DNA from 3 places in the Hahella sp. NS-SX17 genome. Region 3 is predicted to be linked to each of the others. Evidence: predicted binding sites of a transcription regulator. Region 3 holds the regulator's gene; each other region holds the start of a gene.
What was found. The regulator PhoB, encoded in region 3, activates phosphate uptake and scavenging genes when phosphate is short. The targets are predictions, from matches to a motif close to TGTCATANNNNTGTCANA.

Region 1: AC2IBB_RS03820 (UTRA domain-containing protein) is a predicted target of PhoB. The motif match lies at 4,164-4,181, and genes of this name have one in related genera.
Region 2: AC2IBB_RS32440 (PhoX family protein) is a predicted target of PhoB. The motif match lies at 2,575-2,592, and genes of this name have one in related genera.

The regions. Positions count from the first base shown of each region.
Region 1 covers NZ_CM170632.1:834,504-840,824, forward strand. Annotated here, with positions in the region: gene AC2IBB_RS03795 (STAS domain-containing protein) at 1-284, shown strand, start outside; gene AC2IBB_RS03800 (CheR family methyltransferase) at 298-1,146, shown strand; gene cheD (chemoreceptor glutamine deamidase CheD) at 1,148-1,783, shown strand; gene AC2IBB_RS03810 (protein-glutamate methylesterase/protein-glutamine glutaminase) at 1,834-2,919, shown strand; gene AC2IBB_RS03815 (GNAT family N-acetyltransferase) at 2,925-3,377, opposite strand; gene AC2IBB_RS03820 (UTRA domain-containing protein) at 3,381-4,091, opposite strand; gene AC2IBB_RS03825 (purple acid phosphatase family protein) at 4,455-6,321, shown strand, end outside.
Region 2 covers NZ_CM170632.1:7,195,935-7,202,255, forward strand. Annotated here, with positions in the region: gene AC2IBB_RS32435 (BamA/TamA family outer membrane protein) at 1-537, shown strand, start outside; gene AC2IBB_RS32440 (PhoX family protein) at 545-2,512, opposite strand; gene AC2IBB_RS32445 (tetratricopeptide repeat protein) at 2,707-3,483, opposite strand; gene AC2IBB_RS32450 (hypothetical protein) at 3,496-3,942, opposite strand; gene AC2IBB_RS32455 (SGNH/GDSL hydrolase family protein) at 4,245-4,901, opposite strand; gene AC2IBB_RS32460 (hypothetical protein) at 5,168-5,644, shown strand; gene AC2IBB_RS32465 (hypothetical protein) at 5,673-6,017, shown strand; gene AC2IBB_RS32470 (leucine-rich repeat domain-containing protein) at 6,048-6,321, opposite strand, start outside.
Region 3 covers NZ_CM170632.1:1,088,948-1,095,268, reverse strand. Annotated here, with positions in the region: gene AC2IBB_RS05005 (hypoxanthine-guanine phosphoribosyltransferase) at 1-23, shown strand, start outside; gene AC2IBB_RS05000 (monovalent cation:proton antiporter family protein) at 222-2,195, shown strand; gene ubiA (4-hydroxybenzoate octaprenyltransferase) at 2,245-3,147, shown strand; gene phoB (phosphate regulon transcriptional regulator PhoB) at 3,286-3,978, shown strand; gene phoR (phosphate regulon sensor histidine kinase PhoR) at 4,036-5,364, shown strand; gene AC2IBB_RS04980 (response regulator) at 5,371-6,246, opposite strand.

The DNA.
Region 1 (6,321 bases), 250 kb from region 3:
AAGTGAATGAACCCGGGGTCATCAAATTGCCCGGGGCCTTTTCCATCAGTTCGGTGGAAAAAATCTATGAGCAAGTGAATGGCGCGCCTGCGACGCAACGCATCAAATTTTATTGCGGCGAAGTGGAGGTTATGGACGCGGCGGCGCTGCAGCTCCTGCTGGCGGCGCAAAAGCGGCAGGCCAGCCATGGCGGCGGCGTCGACTGGCTGGAGGCCTCGGACTACATGAAACAGATGGTGCGCACGCTGTCTCTGCAGTCACAGCTTCCCGGGCTTGCGGACTGAAGGAAGGCGGCTTATGAACGATAGGCTGCACACCGGCGAACGGGCGCGGGAGTTCAATTTTACGCAGGAGCATTTCGCCAAGCTCAGCGCCATGAGTTACGACCACACCGGAATTGTGGTGCAGGACAATAAGTATGAAATGTTCTACTCCCGTCTGGCCAAGCGGGTGCGTGCGCTGAAGCTGAGTAACTTCGACCAGTACGTGGCTTACCTGGAGCGCCACAAGGATGAAGAGTTCACCCATTTCATCAATGCATTGACCACTAACCTCACGTCCTTTTTCCGGGAAAACCACCATTTTGCGTTTCTGCGCGAAAAAGTGGTTCCGGAATACGCCAAGGCCGGCGTCAAGGAGCTCCGGGTGTGGTCGGCGGGCTGCTCCACCGGCGAGGAAACCTACTCTATCGCAATGACCCTGGCGGAGGCCACGGAAGCCACCAAGATGAATTGGCGGATCACCGCGTCCGATATCGACACCGAGGTGCTGGGCAAAGCCCAGCGCGGCGTTTATCCCCTGGAACGCGTCGACTCGATTCCCGCTCCGGTCAAGAAACGCTGGTTTTTGCGCGGCAAGGGCGCCAACTCAGGGATGGCGCGGGTGTCGTCGGAACTGCAAAAGAATATCGAGTTCATGCAGGTGAACCTGAACAAGCCATTTTCCTTCCAGCACAAATACCACGTGATTTTTTGCCGTAACGTGGTGATCTATTTCGATCGCGAAACTAAACAGAAGCTCATCGCGCGCTATGCGGACAGCCTGGTGGACAAAGGTTATCTCATCATGGGGCACTCTGAATCCTTGCATGGCGTATCCAGCCAGTTCGTATCACTGGGGCAAACCATTTATCAGAAGGTGACCTAGCGTGAACTCCGCACAGAAAAAACCGCAACCGCCGCCGCTGAGTCTGCCCTGGTTTCAAGGCGTGAACCGCTTTTGGGTGCAGAATCAGGGCCGCTTCATGGCCAAGATCATGCCTGGAGAATATTACGTCACCAATCAGCAGGAGCTGATCGGCACTGTGCTCGGCTCCTGTATTTCGGCCTGCGTGCGCGACCCGGCCTCCGGCGTCGGCGGCATGAATCACTTTATGCTGCCGCAAAACGCCGGCGGCGGCCGCATGGATATCCTCAGCGACGCCTTTCGTTACGGCAACTACGCCATGGAGCATCTGATCAATGACGTCATGAAGCTCACCGGTAAACGCAGCACGCTGGAGGTGAAAATATTCGGCGGCGCCAATGTGATCCGCGGCATGAGCAGCGTAGGGGAGAAGAATATCGACTTTGTGCGCCGCTACCTGGAAGTGGACGGTTTCAAGATTATGTCGGAGGACGTGGGCGGCGATTACCCCCGCAAGATTCTGTATGACCCCACCAACGGCAAAGTCATGATGAAGCGCCTGAAGTCTTTGCACAACGACACGGTGATTCAACGTGAAGAACATTATATGGACGAGCTGAGCCACACCAAGGTAGCGGGAGATGTGGACCTGTTCTGACCGGGATAGAGGTTCCCGGCGCATTTGAACGAATAATGACGAGGAACATTATGAGCAGCGGAGCGGGGAAGGTGTACAAAGTCCTGGTGGTGGACGATTCAGCGCTGATGCGCAAAATTCTGGTGGAAATCCTCAACCAGTCGCCACACCTGGAAGTGGTGGATACCGCTGGCGACCCTTATCAGGCGCGGGAGAAGATCAAGGCGCTCAACCCGGATGTCATCACCCTGGATGTGGAGATGCCGCGCATGGATGGACTCACGTTTCTGCGTAACCTCATGCGGCTGCGTCCCATGCCGGTAGTGATGATTTCCAGCCTGACGGAGCAGGGCGCGGCGGTGACGCTGGACGCCATGGAGTGCGGCGCGGTGGACTTCATCGCCAAACCCAAGATCGACCTGCGCGAAGGCATTGAGGAAAAGGCCCAGGAAATCATCGATAAGGTCATCACCGCTGCGCGCATCTCTCAGGAAAAACTGTTGCTCAAGCAGCAGCGACTGCAGGCGCAGCACCAGAAAGTCGCCGCCGGCGAGAAGCCGCAACCGGTTTTCGCCACCACGGATAAGCTGATCGCCGTCGGCGCCTCCACCGGCGGTCTGGACGCCATTCGCGACCTGCTGGATGGATTGACCATGGATCTGCCGGGCATCGTCATCACCCAGCATATTCCCGGCGCTTTCTCGCGCTCCTTTGCGGAGCGTCTGGACCGACGTTTGCCCATGAAAGTGGAGGAGGCTTACGACAACGCCCCCATCACCGTGGGACGCGTATACATCGCGCCTGGCGAGTATCACCTGGAAGTGGTGCGCACCGGGGCCAAGTACGTGTGTCGACTCAGTGAAACCCCGCCGGTGAATCGACATCGCCCCAGCGTGGATGTGTTATTTGATTCCGTGGTCAACGCCGCCGGCGCCAACGCCATGGCGGTGCTATTGACCGGCATGGGCAAAGACGGCGCCGCCGGACTGCTGCGCCTGCACGAAGCGGGCGCCTACACTATCGCCCAGGATGAAGCCTCCAGCGTGGTGTGGGGCATGCCCGGCGCGGCGGTGAAACTCAACGCCGCCGATGACGTGTTACCCCTGGAAAAAATCGCCGCCTCGGTGAAGCGCTGGTATGCGGAGAACCCTGGCTAGGCGCGCTAATCCCAGCCGCGCTCCAGCTCCACAAAATGCGCGTCTTCCCCGGTGGTCCGGTAGCCATGGCGATGGTAGAAGCGAATCGCCCCATGGTTGTCTTTGAAGCTGGAAAGGGTGATTCGGCGCTGCGTCTCTTGCGCCAGACGATGTAACTGCGCCATCACTTGCGACCCCAGTCCCTGACTTTGCGCCTCTCTAAAGATTAACGCCAAATGCAGATGCAGCGCGTCTTCATGCAAGCGATAGCAGAGCAGGCCGATCCGGCAGTCCGCCCTGACGATCCAATAAAGATCCTCCACGGCGTAGTGGCTGTAAAAGCGCTGAGTTTGATAGTCCTCATCCCACCCGAATGCGGTGTCGATGGACGTATAGAGCCCCGCTTTGTAAGCGGCGAACGCCTCGCTGAGCTGGTGTGTCTTGAGAGAGATAAATCTTACGTCGGTGTCTTCGCGCATGCCTCAGCTACCTTGTCCTTTCACTCGCATTTCAATGGCGTCGTGCAGCCAGAATTCTCGCTCCAGCGCGATAGGTTCGCCAGCGACTTTAACCTGACGCTCCAGTTTTAGAGAAGGGCTGCCCTCCCGCACCTGCAAATGTTGCGCATGGCTGTGGCTGAGAGGCGAGGAGGAGATGCTGACGTCCAGCTCTCTGGCCCGATAGCCGTATTGTTCCCGCACCAGTGCGGTGAGGGACCCGGCCAGATCATGGGAGAGCAGATCAGGGAAGGCGGATTCCCGAAAGTAGCAGACTTCCAGCAGTACCCAGCGTTGGTCCACCGCGCGGCGACGGGTGACGACAAAGGCGCTCTGCGTCGGCGCCTGTTTCAGCGCTTTGTTGACCTGAATCGGGGGCGTCTCCCGCCCGGCGCTGAGCAGTTCCGTGGTCAGCGCTCGATGCTGGTTGATCGCCTCTTCCTGAATACTGCTGCTGCGGGTGGGATCGTAAATAAACACCGGCGGCGCCACGAACCAGCCCATACGATTCAAACGATAGATCAATCCCTGTGACTCCAGCGCATGCAGAGCGTCGCGGGCGCTGACGCGGGAGACTTCGAATAGGGCGCATAAGGCGCGTTCCGAGGGAAGCTTGCTGCCGGCGGGCAATTCGCCGTTGAGAATGCGCTGCTGCAGTTTGGCGGCGAGAGACAGATAAGCGGCTGCCTGATTCACAATTCATTCCTTACGTCTTTTCCGGCGCGGACCCGCGTCCGGTGTTGGCTTTGGCGCATTACAGCGAATCGGCGTGACATAAATATGACAATCTGGTTCGCACCAGCGGTCATAAAACTGCCTTGTTTATGAAATTTTATGGAAATTCCAATGAAATATTCCAACCTTATCTTGGTCCGAACCAGATGATTCGCCAGTTATTAACACGACGCTGATATTGACGTGTTGGTAACCGGGCGCAGGGAAGCGCCTGCGGGGCGGCAAGCCGCGAAGGCAGGACCTGATACATGCAGGCCCTGTCGCTTCAGACAAACAGAGGGACGCTGTTTGGCTGCCGGATTCATAACCTACAAGGAATATCTCATGCTTCATAAACGACTTGCTTGGTTGGCCTGCGGTCTCGCCTTCGCTCTGGCCGGCTGTTCCGGCGACCAGGACCCCACCGACCCGCCTGGCTCTGATGTCGAGCCGCCGAGCAGCGCCACCGCGCCGGATTTTATCGTGCAACCCTATCTGCAGGCTCCCGCATCTGACCAAATGACGGTGATGTTCGAAACCGGAGAAAGCAATGCGGAAGTATGGGTGCGCCCCTTCGACGGCAAGGGCGAATTCACTCGCGTCAGCGCGGAGTCCCATTCCCTTGACGGCTTGGTGCGCAAAGCGCCGATACATCAGCTCAGCTCCAATACGTTGTATGAGTACTACGTGGTCACCAAGGTGTTGGGAGAACAGCGGGCGACGCCGCGTTACGCTTTCAAAACCTGGCCCCAGGCGGGGGATGGCGTGGAGCAGGCGCGCATCATCGCGTTGAGCGACACCCAGTTGGATCGGGATGAGTACGCCAAGGTGCTCACCAATGTGGTGAACCAGGGTTTTCTACAGCATGAATGTGACGCCGCGCAACCGCAGACCTGCGCGGAAAATATCGCCGCCATCACGATTTCCGGCGATGTGGTGCAAGTGGGCGGCAATCGCCAGCACTGGCGCGAGCAGTTGTTCGGCAGCCTCGCCGCCATTACGCCTTATGTGCCGCTGGTAACCGTACCCGGTAATCATGACTACTATAGCGATGCGGAATTACGTCTGTACCGCAGCTACATGGCGCCGCCGGAAAACGGCTCTATCGGCTACGAAGACAAGTGGTACTACCTCGACTATTTGGACCTGCGTCTGGTCGGGCTGGACAGCTACACGATCTCCGGCGCCCATGGCGCGTTCAACCGGGATACCCTGGCGGTGCAACGGCAGTGGCTGAAAGAAACCCTGAATGACGCGGAAGTACAGGGCAGGCAGTTTGTGTTGGGAATGTTCCATCATGGTTGTCTTTCGGAAATGTGGAACGTTGGCGAGAGCATCGGCAGTTGCGAAATGGTGGCGGAGCTGGAGCAGTATAGCGCCCGTACTGGCGCCGTGACCGGGCATCTTTTCGGGCACACTCACGCTTACTCCCGCGGACAGTCGCGGGATGTGAATCACCTGTGGCTCAACGCCGCCAGCGCTTCCGGCTACATCGAACCGCTGGACGATGCGGATCATCAGGCCAAGCAGGTCCGCGATTACGACACCTTCGAAATCAGCCGCAGCGAGTTCGGCTACAACCTGCTGACCTTCCATTTCGGCGACGCGCCGACGATGACGCTGGAGCGCAAGAAAGGCGGCTTTGACGGCGACACGGAATTCTCTGTGGTGGACAGCCTGACCTTCTCCGTCGAGGACAATATCAATCTTCCTCTGGTCACGGCGGGAACTGGCGAGCAGGACGCCAGCGCCGTGGAGCTGGGTGTGCAGGTGGCTATGCCGGATGTGGTGCGCGCGGTTCATTGGCAAGTGTCGGAAAGTCCCGAGTTTGACGGCGCGGTTTACGATATCTGGGGCAACCGCACGCGCCGTCAGAACCTGTACTACGGTCCCGCCGATGAGGTCGAGGGCGATCATGAAAGCGGCTATGTCGCTATCGATACGCAGGCGGATGCGGATATTTTTAATCTGCAGCTGAGCGACATGTTGAGCGTCGGTCCCGTGCGCGTCGGCGGCGATGACTACTATCGCTGGAACAAGCGCTACAGCGAGCAGAATACGCATACTTCCAGCTATGACGCCTACGCAGGCCAAAGTCGGCCGGAGCTGGCGTTGCGTCCGGGGACGACCTGGTATTGGCGCGCCCGAGTGCGGGATGAACATATGAACTGGTCCGCCTGGAGTGACGTCGCCAGTTTCGATATCGCCGGAA
Region 2 (6,321 bases), 1.2 Mb from region 3:
CAATTCGCGGACTTGCAGTTCGACCAGACCGGCTACTGGAGCCCTTCGGGAGACCGATTGGAAAACCTGATCCTGGGCCTGCAAACCCGTTATCTGCGCACCGAATCCAAGCGCAAAAACAGCTGGTACGCCGCATTGAGTCTGGCCTATAGCAAAGACCTCACTTCAGATTTGCAGCTGACGTTAGGGGGCGACAACGGGCTGCGCGGATATCCGTTACGGTATCAGACCGGAGATCGCAGCTTTCTGCTCACTTTGGAGCGGCGTTATTACTCCAACTGGCATCCGTTCGAGCTGTTCCGCCTGGGCGGCGCGGTTTTCATGGACATGGGGCGGGCGTGGTTTCCCGGAGAGGATAACGGCCCCAACAACGGCGTCCTGCACGATGTCGGGATCGGTCTGCGTCTGACCTCCAGCCGTATCCAAGTGACTCGCGTCCTGCACCTGGATATCGCCTTCCCGCTGGACCGGGATGAAGGCGGCGGAAAGGAAATCGACGGGGTCCAATTCCTCATCCGCGGCCGGCAGACATTCTAAGCGAGGCTTAACTGCCGATAACGCCGCCGTCGTCTTTAGTGACGATGACAGTGGCGGCGCGAGGACGGGCGGAGCCGCCGTCCGGCCAGTTGCTGGTATAGCTGCCGTCGCCGTTCTTGCTGCCTGGGTGCTGAATATTGACGAACATGGTCTTCAGGTCCGGCGTCGAGGTCACGCCTGTGACTTCGCAATCTACTACCCCGGTGAAGAAACGGCGGATTTCACGAGTGGACGGATCGGCCGCCAGCATCTGATCGTTGCCGAACTCCTCGGTGCCGCCGGTGTCAGTCTGAATCCACAATACGCCGCGCTTGTCGAACCACAAGCCATCCGGGCTGTTGAACTTGTTACTGTCGTCCAGCGTCACCAGCGCCGCGGTCTCACCCGGCGTCGCCGTGCCGGCGGGACCGCCCAGCACAAAAATATCCCACTGGAAGGCGGTGACGGAGTCACTGTTCTCGCGCCAGCGAATGATATGGCCGTATCGGTTATTGGGGCGCGGGTTCGCCGCATTCACTTGGTCTTCAGTGCGTCGGCTGTTGTTGGTGAGCGTAAAGTACGCCTCGCCAGTAGTAGGATGCACCGCACCCCACTCAGGTCGATCCATGGGCGTGGCGCCGACGAAATCCGCCGCAGTGCGGGTATTGACCAGAATATCCGCCTGATCCGCGAAGCCATTATCCACCGTCAGGCCGTTGACGCCATGAGACAGTTCCAGCCACTCGCCGCTGCCGTCATCGTTATACTTGGCCACGTATAGCTTGCCGTCGTCCAGTAGCGCGCCGCTGGCGGTGTCCGCATAGTAGGCTTGGTTGGACACGTATTTGTAGATGTATTCGAAGCGGGAGTCGTCGCCGGAATAGCAAACAATGGGTTTGCCCTCTTCCACCAGTCCGAAGATGATGCCTTCATGGCCGAAGCGGCCCAGCGCAGTGCGCTTTTGTGGCGTGGAAGTCGGTTCGAACGGATCGATTTCCACAATCCAGCCATAGGTGTTGGGCTCATTGCGATAATCGTCCGCAGCGCCAGCGCCTTTGCTGGTGGCGTCGAAGCGTTCGTAAACGTCCACGCCCGCCACGGTGTCCCAGCCATAGCGCGAATTGCTCCCCACGCCGTAACGGCTAAGGTTGCGCGGCTTGGGATCGTCATCGCTCTTGAAGTATCCCGCCCAGTTCTCTTCGCAGGCCAGATAGGTTCCCCAAGGCGTATATCCCATGGAGCAGTTATTCAGGGTGCCGCGAGCCAGGGTTCCGTCGTTGCTGTGCTTGGTGACGGCGTAATCGGTTCCACGCACCGGTCCGCGCAATTCCATGTCGGTAGCGCCGGTCACGCGACGGTTGTACTGGCTGCCGTGGACGATATCCCAAACGCCAGCGGTCTTCTTGATATGGATAACGCTGACGCCATGGGCCGCCACTTCTTTGTGCACTTCCGCTTCAGGGCGAGCGCCGCCGACTTCGGTCGGGCCGTCAGGGTGCAGGAAGTCCGGCTCGATGTATTCGTGGTTCATCACCAGCAGGCCTTCTTCCGAGCTGGCGCCGCCTTCTTTGAAATCAATCGGGAAGTAGTGCATGCCATCGTGGTTCATGCCCACTTGCTGTTCCTGGTCCGCGCCGGTATTGGTTCCATCGCCCAGATACTCAGGCAGCGCGCCGGTCAGAGGCGTGCCCCAGGGAACGAATGGCGTGGCGGTGTAGCCAGCCGCCACTTTCACCTCGTTGGCGACGCTGGTGGCGATAGCGGTGAAGCCCAGCAACGGGCCCTGGTTGTCATCAGAATCGCCGCCGTCATCGCTGCTGCAGCCCACCAGCGACATGCCGAGCATGCCCGCCAAAGCGGCGCTGACGCCGCCCTTGATGACAGTGCGACGGGCGATGCGGGTTTCAAGCACGGAAGCGAAAGGGCGATTTCCGGAAAAGTTTGTAACTGGATCGATCCCGGAGTTGTCGAATTCGAATTTTTTTATATCGGACATACTCAAACCTCTTCTCATCAGAGTTCACTTCAGAACGCAGTGGGCCAGAAATACCGGAAAGAGGTGACAGCATGGTTACAAAAAGATTTCATTACGGAAGAAGCAGTTAAATGTCCTTCTCGCTTGATAATGGCGATACGCCGATTTTATGACGCCCGGCTTACGTCAAGGCGACGGTGGGAGCGATCCAGATTCTACTTAAGCCCATATTTTTCCTGCAACGCCCGAATCGTCTCTGCAGGCAGAGCAGACTTTTGGCTATCAAGATAGACGGCGGCTTTGTCGCGACGCTCCATGCCGACCAAGGCCTGTACTATGCGTTCGGACAGTTCAGGGTCTTTTTGCAGTTGTGAATCGCTTTCCTGCGCTGTCACCCCTGCCTGGACGACGGTGAGGTAGTCTTTGGTCTCCAGTGCCGCCTTGCTTAACAGCACGTAGCCTTCCAGCGTCAGTTCGATCTTCAGGGAGGTCGTCACGGCATTCACCGCGTCGTCATAGCGTCCGCTGGCGTAGTAGGACTGCGCCAGCGTCAATGGAGTGACATGCCAGTCTGGATACGCTTTGATGAGTTTGTTCATCAACGATTCCACCGCCTCGTAGGCGCCTTGCTGGATGCCTATCTCGGCGATTTTTATGTAGGGCCAGCGATTGCCGGGATCGAGTTTGACGCTTTGGTTAAACGCCTGCAGCGCCGCTTCGTTTTGTTGCAGATCCTGGTAGATTTTTCCCAGCCAGTATTCATAACGCCCATCCGTCCCGCCCAGCTCAAACTCCAGTGAGCGCCAATAGCTCAACGCCTGCTCCGGCGACGTCTTCTCTTCCAGCTTTTCCACATAGGCCAGTACTTTATCCTGAAGGCCGTCATCTTCCAGTGCGAAGGTCGCAGTGGCCCACAGCAGCGCACACAAAGCCGCTATTCCGCGCAGACAACGGAGTGCGCCGACGCGGTTCAATGTCATTCTTTTCTTCATGCACTACCCCGTTTATAAGTTCTCCGCGTTCTGCGAGAGAGATAGCCATTCGACTGGCGACTCAGACACAGGCGTCCTCGTTTCGTTCAATGGCGCATATTCAATACGTATCCGCTCGCCTTCAATAATAATTTTGGTCGGCGCCTGATTCGCTGCGCCCTCGGGACCTCTGTCGATATAAACATTAACAAGGGCTTCGGAACTGACGCCACCGCATTGATCGTAGGCGAGTTCACCGCGATACAGCGTCAAAAACTCAACCTTATCCGCCCACCCTGACACCACATAATAAAGCTGATAAGCGTCGCCGTTTATTTCTTTGGAACTCAGCAGGCTGTATTGATCTGGTATAAAACATTTATCTGCTTCGCGGGTCGTCCATAAATACGCCAGCGCCGTCACCGTCAGGAACGCTAATATAAAAACGGTTAGAGACAGGTACTTCAGTAACTTCCACACGCTTGTTTGCGTCCTTCGTGTTGTGTTTCGCCGGAGAGTATAGGGTTAGCTGTTTGGTTCAGGCAAAAGCGTCGGGGCTGGCGGTGGTTTCTTTGGCGCTCTGGGAGGCCCTTCGACAAGCTCAGGGCGAACGGGGCATGTGGTGGCCCAGCGGGTGAGCGTATGTGTGAGTGGGTGTGGTATTGGGTCAGACTTTACTGCGGCTTCGTTGGCGCTCTGGAAGGCCCTTCGGCGGGTTCAGGGTGAACGGGTTTATCCCGTATACCTGCCCCGCGTTCCCGCTTGAAGCTAGGCAGGTGGGCTTAGACGTAGACTCTGCTCTCTCCGGTCCCAAACGCATGCAGCGTCACTACCCGCTGAATAGCCTTGGCGATTTTCTTGCCGCCCTGAGCGGAGGGTTCGATGGGGGAACTGGCGGAGTAGTCTCCTACATCCTGGCAGAGGTTGCGCAGATCGATGACAGGGAGCTGTCTGGCGATGGCTTCCTCCAGAATGATCTCATTGAACAGCGCCAACCCGGCCACCGCTTCCGTCCCCAGTCCGGGGATGTTGTTGTAAACGGTGCAGACCACCAGATTCGGGCTTTTTTCCAGCAGGGCTTCCAGCATGTTGCTGTAGTTGGAGCGAAAGGCGTCGCGCTCACGATCCATTGCGCGCATGGCCGCGCCGACGGTGTTGACGCGGGCGTCCAGAATGTTAATCACGCTCAGGGCGTCATTGCCGCCGCAGCTCACGATGACGTGAGAGACATCGTCGGGAAAGTCCACCAGCTGCTCCGACACATCCGTGGTGACGCTGCCGTCCACCGCGATCAGGGTCACCTTCACGTCGTCCCCAACCGCCGCCTGCAATTTCTCGACAACGGAGTCGCCTTCATCGACGTAGGATGCGTTATCAAAAATGGAGTCGCCGACCAGAACAATATGCACCGGCGTATTTATCGCGCTTGCTTTAGCCATAACCCTGCTCAACCCGTCTCTCAGATACCCACTACTAAAAGTCTTTTCCTTCTTCTCTGCTAAACAGATAGCCCACTATTCCCGGTTTAACCAGCGGCCGGAGGATTTACCCCACGCGGATGCAGCGTATTTCTCAGAATTAACCGCCCATCATCAAGCCGGCTTTCTATACATCTCCGCCCTCAACATAGATAATTTTCCGCGCAAAGCGAACCCTTCAGCCCGAGTATACGCCGGGAAAGTAGAACAGGAAAAAGTGAAATTTAATGACATCGCCGACGATTGCAAAGCCCATGTGGTTATCCGGGACAGAGTGTAAAGTCGGCATTCTCTATCTGGTGGCGATCACCTATCCGGCGGGGCTGGTTTATGACGCCATGTACCGCGCTTATGACCGCCATAACGGTAAGACCCGGTGTTGGAACGGCTTCGACTCCCCTGCCGCAGACGTGACGGGCTACATGCCCGTCAAAGACGCCTTACGATACCTGACCGGCGCTTATTACATCGAAGAAAACTATCAGGCCGACGCGGCCATATTGCCTTGGCGCGATGGTGAACCAGACGCCAAAGCGCCCCAGATCGCCGCCGCCCCAGGCTCCTACGATATCCTCACCTGGGATGAAGAATTCGGCTGGAGTACCCCCATCGCCTACTGCCGCGGGCATATCCCACTGGATACATTTTTGAACGCCGTCGCCAAACATATTCCGTTGACCCGTAAGACTTGCTGTCGGCCTTAACGTTGCTCTTTCAGGACACAACAACCCAATGACAAAACACTCCGCCTGGATCATTCACTTCAAAGCCCACATGGATGAGTTTTCGCTTATGAATTTGGACGGATCAGAATATATCGCAGGCATTATCATCGTCCCGGGAAATTCAATGAGGGCGGCGCTGGATGCGCTCGATAATTATCTGAGCGAGAACAAAATGTGGGTAATGGACGTTTCCAAATGCGAACGGTACGTTCCTGAAAACTTTACCGCTCCAACAAAAGAAAATCAGGACATCATAGAAGTCGCAGAAATCGTCCTCGTCGACCAGCAAGCGGAATTCGTCACCGGCGCCAGTTCGAAAGTTCTGGAGGATGAAGAAGGCGAAGCAATCTAGCGTTGTTACTTCGCCGCCTCCAAGCCAGCATTAGCAGTAAACCAGACAGCCTCTTGCTCTGAGTTCGTCGAGCCATTCCGGCGTTTGCAGCCGCTCGGACCAGCGCAGGTCCAGTTTGCAGAGGTTCTCCAACGACAGGATCGATTCAGGCAGCGTTTGCAGACGATTTTTTCTGAGATCCAACAGACGCAGTTGTTTCAGTTCGCCGATGGCGTCTGGCAGGCGCTCAACGGGGTTGTTGCGCAAATCGAGTTCTTCCAGTGACGCGCAGCTCCCGATTTCATCAGGCAACGCCATGATCTGA
Region 3 (6,321 bases):
TCTACGCTGTAAAAGGCCTCTAAACCCTGCCCGCTCGGGCTCCAAATGATTAATATGCCAATGGTATTGGCACATTAATAAAGAGGCGCATGGAGGCGACGGCGAGCCGCGGGAGACAGGACCTGACATGGGCAGCCCTGTCGTTGCAGACATGTAGAAGGAAGCTATTTGTCTGCCTGAATAATAATTTACTAACAGGCGATGCTGGTTCCTTACCTATTATGCATGAAGCTAATCTGAGTCAGTTTCTGGTGCTGATTACAGCGGCGGTCGTCGTATCGTCGCTGTTCCGGCGTATGAACGTTCCCTCTGTCCTGGCTTACCTTGCGGTAGGCCTCGGCGTTGGTCCCACAGCCCTGGGCTGGGTGGACGACGTAGAGACAATCCAAGTGCTGGCGGAGTTCGGCGTGGTGTTTCTGCTGTTCTCCCTCGGGCTGGAATTCTCTCTGGCCAAGATGATTGCTTTGCGCAAGGTAGTGTTCAACCTGGGCGGCTGGCAAGTGGCGGTAAGCAGTTTGGTGATTTTCGGCATCGCCCGGCTGTTCCAGGCCAGCACCGAGGAGGCCATCATTATCGCCGGCGCATTAGCGTTATCCTCCACAGCAGTAGTCAGCAAAGAGCTGGTGCAGCGTAACGAACTGGGTCAGCCCCACGGCGTGATGTCGATGGGAGTGCTGCTGTTTCAGGATCTGGCTGCAGTTATCTTTTTGATTCTGGTGCCGTTTCTGGCCGGCGGGTCGGATAGTTCACTGGCCGCCGCTCTGGCCATCACCCTGGGTAAAGGCGCGCTCTTGTTCGCGCTGATGCTGGCGATCGGCAAGTATCTGTTGCCGTTCATTTTTTCGGAAGTCGCCAAATCTCATTCAGAAGAGCTGTTTGTACTGACCGTGTTGATGGTGTCGTTATTGGCCGCGGCGTTGACGCACAGCTTCGGTCTGTCTATGGCCCTGGGCGCGTTCATCGCGGGCATGATGCTGTCCGAAACTCACTATAAACATCAGATTGAAGCGGATATCCGTCCTTTTCGCGACCTGTTGCTCGGCCTGTTTTTCATCAGCGTCGGCATGATCGTCGACTTCGGAGAAGTCGTCGCGAACTGGCCTTGGATACTTCTCATCACCGCGATGCTTCTGGCGGCGAAAGCCACGCTGATCGGAGTGCTGGCGTATCGTCACCAGAAAGACAGGGCGGTAGCGTTGAAAACCGGACTTTACCTGGCTCAGGGCGGCGAGTTCGGATTCGCCCTGTTTGCGTTGGGAGAAAAGTTTCAACTCATCTCCAAACAAGCCGGCGCGGTAGTCATTACCACTGTCATTCTCAGCATTACCTTGACTCCCGGGCTGATGAGCCTCGCACGTCACCTCAGCACCCGCTTTCCCTCCGATAAAGGCCAGGGCATGGCGCAGACCCGTGTCGAAGCGCTGACTGTCGCCTGCTCGGAGTTGGAAGGTCACGCCATCGTTTGCGGATTCGGCCGCGTTGGCCAGACGGTCGCCCGGTTCATGCGCCGCAGCGCCATGCCCATGACCGCCGTGGACAAAGATCCGGTGCGGGTAAAAGAAGCCGCCGCCGCAGGCGAGCCAGTTCATTTTGGCGATTCCGAGCGTCTGGACATTCTCAAAGCCCTTGGCCTGGAAAGAGCTCGCCTGATTATCATCACTTACGCAGATGTGGACAAAAGTCTGGCGGTCATTCGCAAGGTGCGCTCAACCGGTTCTCAAGTGCCGATTCTGGTGCGCACGGCGGACGACTCCAAGATGACGCTGTTGCAAGAAGCCGGCGCCACGGAGATCGTGCCGGAGACGCTGGAGGCCAGCTTGATGTTGGTCACCCAAGTGCTTACCCTTATGGGCGCGCCGGCAAGGAAAATTCATCGCCAGATCGAAGAAGTCCGCCGCAGCCGCTATAAAATGCTGCATGGCTACTACCCAGGCATTAACTCCCAGTTGGTCGGCGCTGACGGGACGCCACTGGAAAAACTGCATGCACTGACGCTGCCTGACGGCGCCTACGGCTGCCATCGCTCACTGGCGCAAATGAAGCTGGCGGCCTGCAATATCGACAGCATCCGTCGCGGCGAAGAGGAGTTCTTCGACCCCACTGGCGAGTTTATCCTGCAACCCGGCGACACACTGATTCTGCATGGCTCGGCGGATCAGGTTGAACAGGCGGAAAACAGATTGCTGGGCGGCTGAGCTTGAACGCGATATCAATCCACACACTAAAACAGGATTCTGTCTGGTTATGAAATCCCAAGGGCGTCCAGCTCCTTCCCTGGCGGAGCAGTTCAAGGCGAAATTGCCGGTCTACATTGACCTCACGCGACTGAACCGCCCTATCGGAACCTATTTGCTGCTTTGGCCTACCCTGTGGGCGCTATGGCTGGCCTCAGAGGGCGCGCCCTCCATCAAGAACCTGTTCATTTTCATATTAGGTGTTTTGTTGATGCGTTCAGCCGGCTGTGTGATCAACGATTACGCTGATCGCCGCATAGACATGCACGTAGAGCGCACCAAGGGCCGTCCATTCGCCCAAGACAGGGTGACGGAAAAAGAAGCGCTTACACTGTTCGGCGTATTGGTCGGCATTTCATTTATTCTGGTGCTTTTCACCAACGCCCTGACGATCTATCTTTCCGCTGGCGCACTGGCGCTGGCTTCTACGTACCCTTTCATGAAACGACACACTTACCTGCCCCAGGTCGTACTTGGCGCCGCTTTCGCTTGGGGCATCCCCATGGCATTCGCTGCAGAGTTGGACGCCGTGCCGCAACAGGCGTGGCTTTTGTACACTGCGACAGTGGTTTGGACCGTCGCCTATGACACCATGTACGGCATGGCGGACCGGGAAGACGACCTCAAGATTGGCGTCAAATCCACGGCGATCCTGTTCGGTGAAGCCGACCGCGCCGCCGTGGCGGGACTGCAAGTATTGACCCTGGGCATGCTGTTTATGGTTGGCGCACAGTATGAACTGGGCGTCTATTATCAGGTTTCGCTGATCGTCGCCGCCGTCTTGTTCGTGTATCAACAACACCTGATTCGCGACCGCGAATCTCAACACTGCTTCAAAGCCTTTCTCAACAATCACTGGGTCGGCGCCGTCGTTTTTCTTGGTCTGGCGCTGGAATTCATCTTCCGCCCCTGACTAGGCTACGTCATGCCTTTTGTCCGGCCATCACAGGCCGGCCCCATTTCCATCACATTTATTAAGCGCCTGTCATATACTTGTAACAAAACGCCGTTGTAATAATTCGGCAATCGAGTATTCAAAAAGGTGTTTTGCATGGCAAGCAAACAAGTTCTCATTGTGGACGATGAGCCCGCCATCCGGGAAATGATCGCAGTCGCTCTGGAAATGGCCGACTATGACTATCTGGAGGCAGGAGACGCGCGGGAAGCGCATGCGTTGATCATTGATCAGAAACCGGACCTCATACTGTTGGACTGGATGTTGCCCGGCGTCAGCGGCATTGAATTCGCACGCAGACTCAAGCGTGACCAAAACACCTCGGAAATCCCACTCATCATGCTCACCGCTAAAACCGAAGAGGACAACAAAGTCCAGGGCTTGGAAGTGGGCGCCGACGACTACATCACCAAGCCATTCTCTCCAAGAGAGCTGGTCGCCCGCCTGAAAGCTGTGCTGCGACGCACCGCCGTACAGGGTATGGAAACGCCCATTGAAGTCGAGGGGCTGCGACTGGACCCAGTATGTCACCGCGTCACCGCCAAAGGCGATGCGCTCAACATGGGCCCCACAGAGTACAAGCTCCTGCAGTTCTTTATGACGCATCAAGAACGGGTGTATACTCGCGGACAGCTTTTGGACCAGGTATGGGGCGGCAACGTCTATGTGGAAGAGCGCACGGTGGACGTGCATATTCGACGCTTACGCAAAGCGCTGGAGCCCAGCCATCATCATTTGGTTCAAACCGTGCGTGGGACGGGGTATCGCTTTTCGACACGAGCGCCATAAGCGCAGCGACCTGTCTTAAATAATAAATAATTCCAAAAGAAGTATTCATCAAAACGCATGCGCAATCACTGGCGTCATTATGCGCGGCTACTGGTTTACAGTTTGCTGGGCTGCATCGTTGTCGGACTTGTCATAGGCTCGGTAGCCTGGGCGCTGGTGTTTGGTCTTACCGCGTATCTGGGATGGACACTCACACAGGCGTTTCGGATGCATCGCTGGCTGTATCAGACGAAAATGGAAGACCCACCCGAGAGTCGCGGTCTCTGGGGGGACTTGTTTGACGGCATTCATCGTCTACAGGTGCAGCACTACCGCTCCCGTGACCGGCTGCAAGCGATGATTGACCGCATACAGGAATCCACCAACGCACTCAAAGACGCCGTCGTCATGACTAACAGCGAAGGCGCAATGGACTGGTGGAACCAGTCCGCAGAAAAGCTGCTCGGGTTCAAATACCCCACTGATCGTGGCCAACTCATCTATAACCTGATCCGCACACCGATTTTTAAACGCTATTTCGCCTCCAAAAAGTATCAGGAACCGCTGATCCTCAACGCCCCGAATAACCCCAACCTGAAGTTACAGTTTCACATCACTTTGTTTGGTGAAGATGATCGCTTATTGCTGGTTCAGGATGTCACCCGTCTGTATCGCCTGGAAGAAATGCGGCGGGACTTCGTCTCTAACGTTTCTCATGAGCTGCGTACGCCATTAACGGTTATTTCCGGTTATTTGGAAACCCTCATCGACAATGCTGACGATTTACCGCCGCGCTGGAATCGCGCCATGAACCAAATGCAGCAACAGGCGCAGCGAATGGAGGCGCTGGTTAATGATTTATTGCTTCTGTCCCGTATAGAAAATGACGGCTCAAATTTCAAAGCCACACTGGTGGATATAGACAGCATGCTGCGCGCCATCTGCAGCGACGCCCGAGCGCTCAGCCAGGAAAAAGGCCACCGGATAGAATTAAACCTGGAAAGCGCCGCCGGACTGACCGGTAACGAAACGCAGTTGCACAGCGCCTTCTCCAACATCGTCATGAATGCAGTGAAATATACCCCCGCCAATGGGGAAATCCGGGTGCGCTGGTTCGAAGATAAGAAAGGCGTGCATTTCGCCGTCAGAGACAGCGGCATTGGCATCGATCCCCTGCACATCCCCAGGCTGACGGAGCGCTTTTACCGGGCCGACCCTTCACGGGCCGCAGACACGGGGGGCACCGGCCTGGGCCTTGCTATCGTCAAACACGTCTTGATCAATCACGATGGGGAACTGGAAATCACCAGCCATATCGGCGCAGGAAGCACTTTTACCTGCCACTTCCCACGCGCCCGCATGGCGTCTGCGGAAGCGTTAGCGGAAGCCGAAGAAGTGAGGGATTAAATAAGCTTAGAATTTAGCGATAAACTTGGATAAGGACGCCATCTTATCCGGGTCTTCATCCACAAAACGGATAACGATACTGATAAAGTCCGTATCCACCCGTTTCTCCACGGCCTGAAGCATGTGCACATAGCCGTTGATCCGCTCAAGGGTCTCGCCATCGTCGACCTCTATGTCCACCACCGCCGGATCAAGAATCATCGGAAAACGTTGTCCTCGCTTGGCGATCACTTTCACTTCCGTCAGGGTAATAGCTTTAATCACGCAGGGCAGGTTGAACTCAGCAAAACGAATCTGCGCCAGGGCCTTCTTGCCTGAGACCGCTGGCGCAGACTTTTTCGGAGAAGAGGTTCCCCCAGTCAACAAGGCTGCGCTATCAGCAAAAGGACCAGGCGTCACGGCTGGCGCTGAGGTTTGTTTGGCGCTGTCGGACGCCTGCATCAATACGGAGGCGGAATCAGCGCCCGGTCGGGCGGAAGAAGTTTTTTCACCGGCGGCGCGTTTAAGCTTGGCGGCCAACTGTTTATTGACCTTCTGCGCCAGCATTTCAGGACTGAAGGGTTTTCCCAGATAATCGGAAACGCCGCTCTGCACCGCTTCCACGACATGCCCCCTGTCTCCACGGCTGGTAACCATGACAAAAGGCGTCTTCTTGTAGGCATCTTGACCCCGCGCCCACTGTAGCAATTCCAGCCCCGACATTTCAGGCATTTCCCAGTCGCACAGGATGAGGTCATAGTGCGTCTTATTCATCAGGATCTGCGCTTTTTTCCCGTTGATGGCTTCTTCTACCGTCACTTGAGGAAAATAGGTGCGCATCGCCCGCTTCACCATATCGCGAACGAAACTCGCGTCATCAACCACCAACACCTTTAAAGCCATGTCAGAGCTACACTTTCCGTTAATCACATAACTATAAGGCTAGCACTGTCTGACAAATTTCCCACTTTATTCAGT